Regions from separate parts of the Bacillus sp. LR--39 genome, predicted to be linked through region 1. Evidence: riboswitches for the same ligand, from Rfam matches in the RefSeq annotation. Region 1 holds a riboswitch; each other region holds the start of a gene.

Region 1 (3,278 bases):
AGTACGATAGATTACGCCTTTTTTATGAAAATGCTTCAAATGACTCTTTCCGGCCGGCATGCTCTGCCATAAAATAGTAGCAACACCCTTGTATCCACTCGCAAGCATAAAAAAGGAGGGCTTTTTTATGAATGGTGAAATGCATTTGATTCCTTATGTCACGGATGAACAGATCATGGATGTGAACGAGCTTCCTGAGGGGATTAAAGTGATTAAGGCGCCAGAGTTGTGGGCAAAAGGGTTTAAAGGCAAGGATATTAAAATCGCGGTGCTTGACACAGGCTGCGACATCAATCATCCTGATTTGAAAGACCGGATTGTCGGCGGGAAAAACTTCACCGATGATGACGGAGGCAAAGAAGACGCGATTTCCGATTATAACGGACACGGGACACACGTTTCCGGAACGATTGCCGCCAATGATTCAAACGGCGGAATTTCGGGTGTCGCGCCGGAAGCAAGCCTTTTAATCGTTAAAGTTCTCGGCGGTCAAAACGGCAGCGGCAAATACGAATGGATCATTAACGGCATCAACTACGCCGTTGAACAAAAGGCCGATATCATTTCCATGTCACTCGGCGGGCCAAGCGATGTGCCTGAATTGAAAGAAGCCGTCACAAATGCGGTAAAAAGCGGTGTTCTGGTCGTTTGCGCAGCAGGAAACGAAGGCGACGGAGACGAGCGTACAGAGGAACTGTCGTATCCGGCCGCTTACAACGAAGTGATCGCAGTCGGATCAGTCTCAATCGCCCGTAAATCGTCTGAATTTTCAAACGCAAATAAAGAGATTGACCTGGTGGCTCCGGGAGAAAATATTCTCTCCACCCTTCCCAACCATAAATACGGGAAGCTGACGGGCACTTCAATGGCCGCCCCGCATGTGAGCGGAGCACTTGCCTTAATAAAAGGGCTTGAACAGGACGCGTTTCAGCGGACGCTTTCTGAGGCTGAAGTCTACGCCCAGCTCGTGCGGCGGACCCTTCCTTTGGACATCTCCAAAACATTGGCCGGGAACGGATTTCTGTATTTAGACGCGCCTGAAGTGCTGATGGAAAGAGCCGAACAGGCCCAGCTGCTGTCTTTCTGATATTTTTCTCGTATAATGATTAATCAGCTTGTCATATCACCAATTTTTAAATTGTGAGATTTTCTATTGACAGTGATCTGAATAAGCTGATAAGATAACCAACAAATGATGTAACTTTTCAAAAAAATTGAAATATTTTCTCTTATCGAGAGTTGGGCGAGGGATTGGCCTTTTGACCCCAACAGCAACCGACCGTAATTCCATTGTGAAATGGGGCGCGTGATTTTTGCGCCGAGACGACTGTCTCATAAGGCACGGTGCTAATTCCATCAGACGTGATCTGAGAGATAAGAGAGGCTTGCATTTTGAAGTTAAAGCCTCTTTCTCTCATGAGAAAGAGGCTTTTTTGTTACATCTCACTTAAAGGAGGAAACTTAATGACAACAATCAAAACTTCGAACCTCGGTTTTCCGAGAATCGGCTTGAACAGAGAATGGAAAAAAGCGCTTGAGGCTTATTGGAAAGGTAACACTGATAAAGAAACGTTTCTTAAAGAGCTTGACGGTTTATTCTTATCAGCTGTCAAAACACAGCTTGACCAACATATCGATATCGTGCCGGTCTCTGATTTCACCCATTATGACCATGTGCTTGATACAGCCGTCAGCTTTAACTGGATTCCGGAAAGATTCCGCAGCATCACGGATCCCGTTGATACATACTTTGCGATTGCCCGCGGTGTAAAAGACGCCGTTTCCAGTGAAATGACGAAATGGTTCAATACCAACTACCATTACATCGTTCCTGAATATGACGAAAGCATTGAATTCCGTCTGACGAGAAACAAACAGCTTGACGACTACCGCCGGATCAAAGAAGAATTCGGAGCGGAAACAAAACCTGTCATCGTCGGTCCGTACACATTCGTCACACTTGCGAAAGGATACGAAGAATCAGAAGCGAAAGCGATTCAAAAGCGCCTTGTTCCTCTTTATGTGCAGCTGCTGAAAGAGCTTGAAGCAGAAGGCGTCAAATGGGTTCAGATTGATGAGCCTGCCCTTGTGACAGCTTCTTCTGAAGATGTCCGCGCCGCCAAAGACCTCTATGAGGCGATCACAAAAGAGCTTTCAGGACTGAATGTCCTCCTGCAGACATACTTCGATTCGGTTGATGCATATGAAGAACTCGTTTCTTATCCTGTACAGGGAATCGGGCTTGACTTCGTACATGATAAAGGCAGAAACCTTGAGCAGCTGAAAAAGCACGGCTTCCCGAAAGATAAAGTACTGGCAGCCGGTGTGGTCGACGGCCGGAACATTTGGAAAATCGATGTTGAAGAACGCCTTGACGCGGCTTCGGATATCCTCAGCCACGCTGATGTTGAGGAGTTATGGATTCAGCCTTCAAGCAGCCTTCTGCACGTGCCGGTGGCGAAACACCCTGACGAGCATCTTGAAAAGGATTTGCTGAACGGCCTGTCATACGCTAAAGAAAAACTGGCGGAACTCGGCGTCTTAAAAGAAGGGCTTCTGTCCGGAAAAGCGGCCGTCAGTGAGCAGATCGAAGAATCAAAAGCGGCACTTAAGGCTTTAAAAGCATTCGCAACAGGAGCGAACTCAGCTCAAAAAGAAGAGCTGAATCAGCTGACGGAAAAAGATTTCTCCCGTCCGGCAATCTTTGAAGAACGATTGGCGCTGCAGAATGAATCACTCGGTCTCCCCCTTCTGCCGACGACGACAATCGGAAGCTTCCCTCAATCTGCCGAGGTGCGGAGCGCACGGCAAAAATGGCGCAAAAAAGATTGGACTGATGAACAGTACCAAGCCTTTATTAATGCGGAAACGAAGCGCTGGGTTGACATTCAGGAAGAAATCGGCTTAGACGTGCTCGTTCACGGAGAATTTGAGCGGACGGACATGGTCGAATACTTCGGTGAAAAACTGGCCGGATTCGCCTTTACGAAATATGCATGGGTGCAGTCTTACGGTTCACGCTGCGTACGTCCGCCTGTCATTTTCGGAGATGTCGAATTTATCGAACCGATGACGGTAAAAGATACGGTCTACGCCCAATCGCTGACGGAAAAACACATGAAAGGCATGCTGACGGGACCTGTCACCATCTTAAACTGGTCATTCCCGCGTGTGGATATTTCAAGAAAAGAAATCGCCTTCCAGATCGGGCTTGCCCTCAGAAAAGAAGTAAAAGCGCTTGAAGATGCCGGTATTCAGATTATCCAAGTGGATGAACC
Region 2 (3,278 bases), 1.6 Mb from region 1:
GCATCGGCTGAAAGCGTCGTTTTCCCTGTGCCGGAAAGGCCGAAAAACAGGGCGACATCGCCTTTTTCACCGACGTTGGCTGAGCAATGCATCGGCAGTATATCCTGCTGCGGAAGCAGGAAGTTCATAATGGAGAATATTGATTTTTTCATTTCTCCGGCGTATTCGGTGCCGCCGATTAAAATGACGCGTTTTTCGAAAGAGACAATGATAAACGTTTCCGAATGCGTGCCGTCCGTCTCCGGATCTGCTTTAAAATGCGGAGCCGAGAGAATGGTGAAAGGCTGCGCTTGCGGATCTCTTTCATCCGTCTCCGGTCTGATAAACAGCTGGCGCGCGAATAAATTGTGCCACGCAAATTCATTTACGACCGTAATCGGCAGTCTGTATTTTTCATCCGCTCCCGCGAATCCTTCAAAAACAAACAGTTCATCCCGCTGTTTTAAGTAGCTGACGACTTTGGCGTACAGCTTTTCAAACGCCTCTTCAGAAATGGGCTGATTCACCGCGCCCCAATCAATTTGATTTTCTGTGCTTTGTTCACGTACGATAAATTTATCTTTAGGTGACCGGCCTGTATATGCGCCGGTGGTGGCGCGTACGGCGCCCGTTGATGTCAGCGTTCCTTCATTTCGGCTGATCACTTTTTCGGTAAGTTTTGGAGCCGATAAATTATGATGCACATTCGGACTTGCAAGTAATGCTTGAAGATCTGCGGTTAAATCAACTAATTTCATAAAAACCTTCCTTTGCCGGTTTATTTGTATTTCGCTGAATGTGGAATTAGTATAACATATATCTGAAAATAGTCTATACTATTTGAGGTTTTTTGTTTGTGTTTTTCCATTGCTTCCCGAAATAAAGGCGCGTAATCGCTTTAATTCATATTGACACTTTCCGCCCTTTTACGATAAGATATTTCATTGAGCGGATACTCTTATCCCGAGCTGGCGGAGGGACAGGCCCGATGAAGCCCAGCAACCGGTTTCTCTGTAAAAAAGCAGGTGAAAACACTGTGGGAAACCAAGGTGCTAACCTGATGCAAGGTTTAATATTTTCCTTGAGCGATAAGAGTGAAAGGCACACAGACCAAACCCTTTCCTCGAGTGGAAAAGGTTTTTTTATTTCATAAAATATGCCAATTAACATTCTCTGATATAGTATGACATTGTATTAAGAGGGAGCGAGTTCCGTATCATATGAGAAGGTCTTGTAAAAGATCTTTTTTCAGGAGGAAAAGTGAATGAGTAAAAACCGTCGACTATTTACATCTGAATCTGTTACTGAGGGTCATCCGGACAAAATCTGTGACCAAATTTCTGACAGTATCTTAGATGAGATTTTAAAAAATGACCCGAACGCGCGCGTGGCCTGCGAAACATCTGTAACGACAGGACTTGTGCTGGTAAGCGGAGAGATTACTACATCAACATACGTTGACATTCCGAAAACAGTCCGTGAAACGATTAAAGAAATCGGCTACACACGCGCCAAATATGGATTTGATGCGGAGACTTGCGCTGTTTTAACATCAATTGATGAACAGTCTGCGGATATCGCAATGGGTGTCGATCAGGCTCTTGAAGCGCGTGAAGGCACAATGAGCGATGCTGAAATCGAAGCAATCGGAGCGGGAGACCAAGGCCTGATGTTCGGTTATGCGTGTAACGAAACGAAAGAGCTTATGCCGCTTCCGATCTCTTTGGCGCATAAATTAGCCCGCCGTTTGAGCGAAGTCCGCAAAGAAGACATTCTTCCGTACCTTCGCCCTGACGGCAAAACGCAAGTTACCGTTGAATATGATGAAAACAACAAGCCGGTCCGCATCGACGCGATCGTCATTTCAACTCAGCACCACCCGGAAATTACGCTTGAGCAGATTCAGCGCAATCTGAAAGAGCATGTCATTAACCCAGTCGTGCCTGAGGAACTGATCGATGAAGAGACAAAATACTTCATCAACCCTACGGGACGTTTCGTAATCGGCGGACCTCAAGGTGATGCGGGTCTTACCGGCCGTAAAATCATCGTTGACACATACGGCGGATATGCACGCCACGGCGGCGGTGCATTCTCCGGTAAGGATGCGACGAAGGTAGACCGTTCTGCGGCATACGCTGCGAGATACGTAGCGAAAAACATCGTGGCAGCAGGTCTTGCTGATTCTTGTGAAGTGCAGCTTGCATACGCAATCGGCGTGGCACAGCCTGTTTCTATTTCCATCAATACATTTGATACAGGAAAAGCTTCTGAAGAAAAACTGATCGAAGTCGTACGGAATAACTTCGACCTGAGACCTGCCGGCATTATTAAAATGCTTGATCTGCGCCGCCCGATCTATAAGCAGACAGCTGCTTACGGCCACTTCGGACGTCATGATGTGGATCTTCCTTGGGAGCGTACTGACAAGGCGGATGCGCTTCGCAAAGAAGCACTAGGAGAATAATTTTATAGCCGCTTACTTAAGCGGCTTTCCCTTTTTGTAGATGCTGCCATGCTTATTTTTTACATAGCGTGAAACCAATGGCGTAACAAAGCGTCTATAAAAAGGGGGTCCAATTAGAAAATTACACTTATGGAGGCTATACTATGTGTGGATTTGTCGGTGTTTTTAATAAGCATCCATTAACTCAAACCGCAGATCAAGAAGAGCTAATCAAACAAATGAACCAAATGATCGTTCACCGCGGTCCTGACAGCGATGGGTATTATCATGACGAGCACGTCGGATTCGGCTTCAGACGGCTCAGTATTATTGACGTAGAAAACGGCGGACAGCCTTTATCATATGAAGACGAAAAATATTGGATCATTTTTAACGGCGAAATCTATAACTACATTGAATTGAGAGAAGAACTTGAAGCGAAAGGCTACACTTTCAATACAGATTCCGATACCGAAGTGCTCCTTGCGACATACCGTCATTATAAAGAAGAAGCCGCTTCAAAGCTTCGCGGAATGTTTGCGTTTTTAATCTGGAACAAAGCTGACCGCGTCATGTACGGCGCGAGAGACCCGTTCGGCATTAAACCGCTGTATTACACAACGATCGGGGACAAAGTATATTTTGCCTCTGAGAGAAAGAGTTTAATGGCCGCTCAAAACGGTATTGATCTCGATACAGCTTCTTTACAGCAATATATGTCTTTCCAATTCGTTCCTGAACCGAGCACGCTTGACGCTGAAGTGAAAAAAGTCGAGCCGGGCAGCCAGTTTACGATCCGTCCGGAAGGCGATATCGCGTTTAAAACATATTTCAAAGCGAACTTTAAGCCTGT
Region 3 (3,278 bases), 270 kb from region 1:
TCAGACCGCAGAGGATGCATTAGAATTTCTTCTTGCGGGAGCAAGTGCGGTTGCCGTCGGCACGGCAAACTTCGTCAATCCGTTCGTCTGCCCGGAAATCATAGAACAGCTTCCCCGTGTGCTGCGCCAACACGGCTTTCAATCTGTAAGTGAATGCATCGGAAGGAGCTGGAAACATGAAAAACAACCTGCCCATCATCGCGCTTGATTTTGCATCAGGGGAAGAGACTTTAACGTTTTTAGACTTGTTTGAAAAGGAAAGGCTTTTTGTCAAAACGGGGATGGAACTTTTTTATCAGGAAGGCCCCGCCATCATTCACCAATTAAAAGAACGGAACTGTGATATATTTTTAGATTTAAAGCTTCATGATATCCCGACTACGGTCAATAAAGCGATGAAGCGGCTGGCCGGCCTCGGCGTTGATCTCGTCAATGTGCATGCAGCAGGGGGCGCACGCATGATGCGCGCGGCCCTTGAGGGGCTTGAAGAAGGCACGCCGGCAGGCAGAAAACGCCCGTCTTTAATCGCGGTGACGCAGCTGACCAGCACTTCAGAGCAGGTGGCGAAGGAAGAGCTTCTGCTGCATAAGCCGCTGTTAGAAACGGTTGTGCATTACGGCAAAATGGCGGAAGAGTGCGGGCTGGACGGAGTGGTATGTTCGGTACATGAAACAAAAGCCATTTATGAAGCGGTCCGGCCTTCATTTCTGACAGTCACGCCGGGCATCCGCACGGCCAGTGACGCAGCTGACGATCAAGTCCGGACGGCGACTCCGTCATTTGCGAAAGAAAACGGTTCGTCAGCGATCGTCGTGGGCCGCTCAATTACAAAAGCGGAAAACCCCGTTGAAGCATATGAAGCAATTAAACTGGAATGGGAGGGCGTTCGCCGATGAAACAGGCTATCGCAAAACATCTATTACACATTGAAGCTGTCTTTTTACGCCCGAATGAGCCGTTTACGTGGGCGAGCGGCATTTTATCACCGATCTATTGTGACAACCGTCTGACATTGTCGTATCCAAAAGTGAGAAATGATGTGGCGGACGGGCTCGGCAAACTGCTGAAAGAGCATTTCCCCGAGGCGGAGATGATCGCGGGCACTGCAACGGCGGGCATTCCGCATGCTGCGCTTCTAGCAGACCGTACAGGCGCGCCGATGTGCTACGTCAGAAGCAAACCGAAAGCGCACGGCAAAGGAAATCAAATAGAAGGCGCCATTAAGAAAGGACAAAAAACAGTCGTGATTGAAGACTTGATTTCTACCGGGGGCAGCGTGCTTGAAGCTGCGGCGGCCCTTCAAAGAGAGGGCGCGGAAGTCCTCGGCGTCATTTCCATTTTTACATACGGACTGCCGAAAGCAAAAGAAGCCTTTAAAAAAGCGGGTCTTCCTTATTACTCGTTAACGGATTATGACACGCTGATTGAAGTCGCGCTTGCAAACGGAACGATACATTCAGATGACATTGAAAAACTGAAATCATGGAAACAGAATCCCGAGTCAAAAGATTGGTTTAAAAAATAATGACAATAAAAACAGGCCTCAGGGCCTGTTTTATTATTCCTATCAAAAAACTCGGGTTGACTTCTGTTAGAATTGTGCTAAAATTTAGTACAAATCTAAAAAGCTTATCAAGAGCGGCTGAGGGACTGGACCGATGACGCCCGGCAACCTGCGTGTCATGCAAGGTGCCGCATCCAGAAAAATGCACAGCATTTTGAAGATAAGGGCTATACCGGGTCACTGTCTTTCATTCCGCTGGATTGAAAGTTTTTTATATGAAAAAAAGATTGAGGGATAAGACAACCGGCAGAAAGCAACAGCTGTTTGATTGTCTCCGGGAGGAGGAAAGGAAAAATGCTAACGTATGACACATGGGAAGAGCCGGCGATTACATTTCCGGAAGACGATTCCTATAAAGGCGCGCTGTCCGTTTTAAAATGGGCATACGGCCACTACGGAGACCAGCTTGTTTACGCGTGCAGCTTCGGGATTGAAGGCATCGTCCTGATCGATTTAATTTCTAAAGTAAAGAAAGACGCGGAAATCGTGTTTCTCGATACGGGTCTTCACTTTAAAGAAACATATGAAACGATCGAAAAAGTGAAAGAACGTTATCCGGGGCTGAACATTATCCTGAAAAAGCCAAGCCTTACTCTTGAAGAACAAGCCGAGGCTCACGGAGATAAACTGTGGGAAAGAGAACCGAACCAGTGCTGCTACATCAGAAAAATTCTGCCGTTAAGAGAAGCGCTCGCGGGGCATCCGGCATGGCTGTCCGGTCTTCGCCGGGATCAAGGGCCGAGCCGGGCGAATACGAATTTCCTGAATAAAGACGACAAGTTTCAATCGATTAAAGTATGCCCGCTGATCCATTGGACATGGAAAGACATCTGGAGATATACTTCCAAGCATGAGCTGGATTACAATATCCTCCATGATCAGGGGTATCCGAGCATCGGCTGTGAACCGTGCACTTCACCTGCGTTTACCGCGGAAGATTTGCGGAGCGGCAGATGGAACGGCATGGCGAAAACAGAATGCGGACTGCATGAATAAAGGAGCTGCACGATGGAATTAGCCGCTATTTTATTCTGCCTGTTTTTTGCCATGAATATCGGAGCCAGCGGAGCCGCGGCTTCAATGGGAGTCGCTTACGGGTCCGGCGCCGTTAAAAAGAAAACGTATGCGCTGATCATCTGCGCGGCCGGAGTCCTGTCAGGGGCGGTTATCGGCGGCGGTGAAGTCGTTAAGACGATCAGCGGCGGAATCATTCCCGAACAAACCATTACGCTCACCATTGTCTGCATTATTATCGGATCGGCGGCGCTATCGTTATTCACGGCGAATGTGCTGGGCATTCCGCTGTCGACGAGTGAGGTCACTGTCGGGGCGATTGTCGGTGTCGGCGTCGCGTACAAAGTATTGTTTTTACAGCATCTTTTGGTCATCGTGAGTTTTTGGGTGCTCGTACCGTTTGTCGCGTTCTGTTTCACGTTTCTCGTCTCGAAGGTATTCAGTTCTCTGAATATTCGAGTCATTTCGAATCGGAAACAGAAGATTTTAGGGATTGTGCTGCTGATTGCGGGGTTTTGGGAAGCTTTTTCAGCCGGAATGAACAATGTCGCAAATGCGGTGGGCCCTCTGGTTGCGGCGGGCGTGCTCAGCGTGTCCAAAGGAACGCTATACGGAGGCATCTTTGTCGCTTTCGGCGCTCTGCTTTTAGGACGTAAAGTGCTTGAAACCAACGGGAAAAAGATTACGAGATTTTCAGCCG

The links. Region 1 has a riboswitch for S-adenosylmethionine ahead of metE (5-methyltetrahydropteroyltriglutamate--homocysteine S-methyltransferase). Riboswitches for the same ligand answer to the same signal wherever they lie in the genome.
Region 2: another riboswitch for S-adenosylmethionine. It lies ahead of metK (methionine adenosyltransferase); the one in region 1 lies ahead of metE (5-methyltetrahydropteroyltriglutamate--homocysteine S-methyltransferase).
Region 3: another riboswitch for S-adenosylmethionine. It lies ahead of ACWHAR_RS06525 (phosphoadenylyl-sulfate reductase); the one in region 1 lies ahead of metE (5-methyltetrahydropteroyltriglutamate--homocysteine S-methyltransferase).

The regions. Positions count from the first base shown of each region.
Region 1 covers NZ_JBSIOT010000001.1:1,640,046-1,643,323, forward strand. The annotation lists gene ACWHAR_RS07695 (S8 family peptidase) at 128-1,087, shown strand; SAM riboswitch class I at 1,227-1,381, shown strand; gene metE (5-methyltetrahydropteroyltriglutamate--homocysteine S-methyltransferase) at 1,465-3,278, shown strand, end outside.
Region 2 covers NZ_JBSIOT010000001.1:23,417-26,694, forward strand. The annotation lists gene pckA (phosphoenolpyruvate carboxykinase (ATP)) at 1-737, opposite strand, end outside; SAM riboswitch class I at 935-1,074, shown strand; gene metK (methionine adenosyltransferase) at 1,244-2,446, shown strand; gene asnB (asparagine synthase (glutamine-hydrolyzing)) at 2,590-3,278, shown strand, end outside.
Region 3 covers NZ_JBSIOT010000001.1:1,366,504-1,369,781, reverse strand. The annotation lists gene ACWHAR_RS06540 (dihydroorotate dehydrogenase) at 1-208, shown strand, start outside; gene pyrF (orotidine-5'-phosphate decarboxylase) at 177-896, shown strand; gene pyrE (orotate phosphoribosyltransferase) at 893-1,525, shown strand; SAM riboswitch class I at 1,627-1,731, shown strand; gene ACWHAR_RS06525 (phosphoadenylyl-sulfate reductase) at 1,859-2,560, shown strand; gene ACWHAR_RS06520 (inorganic phosphate transporter) at 2,573-3,278, shown strand, end outside.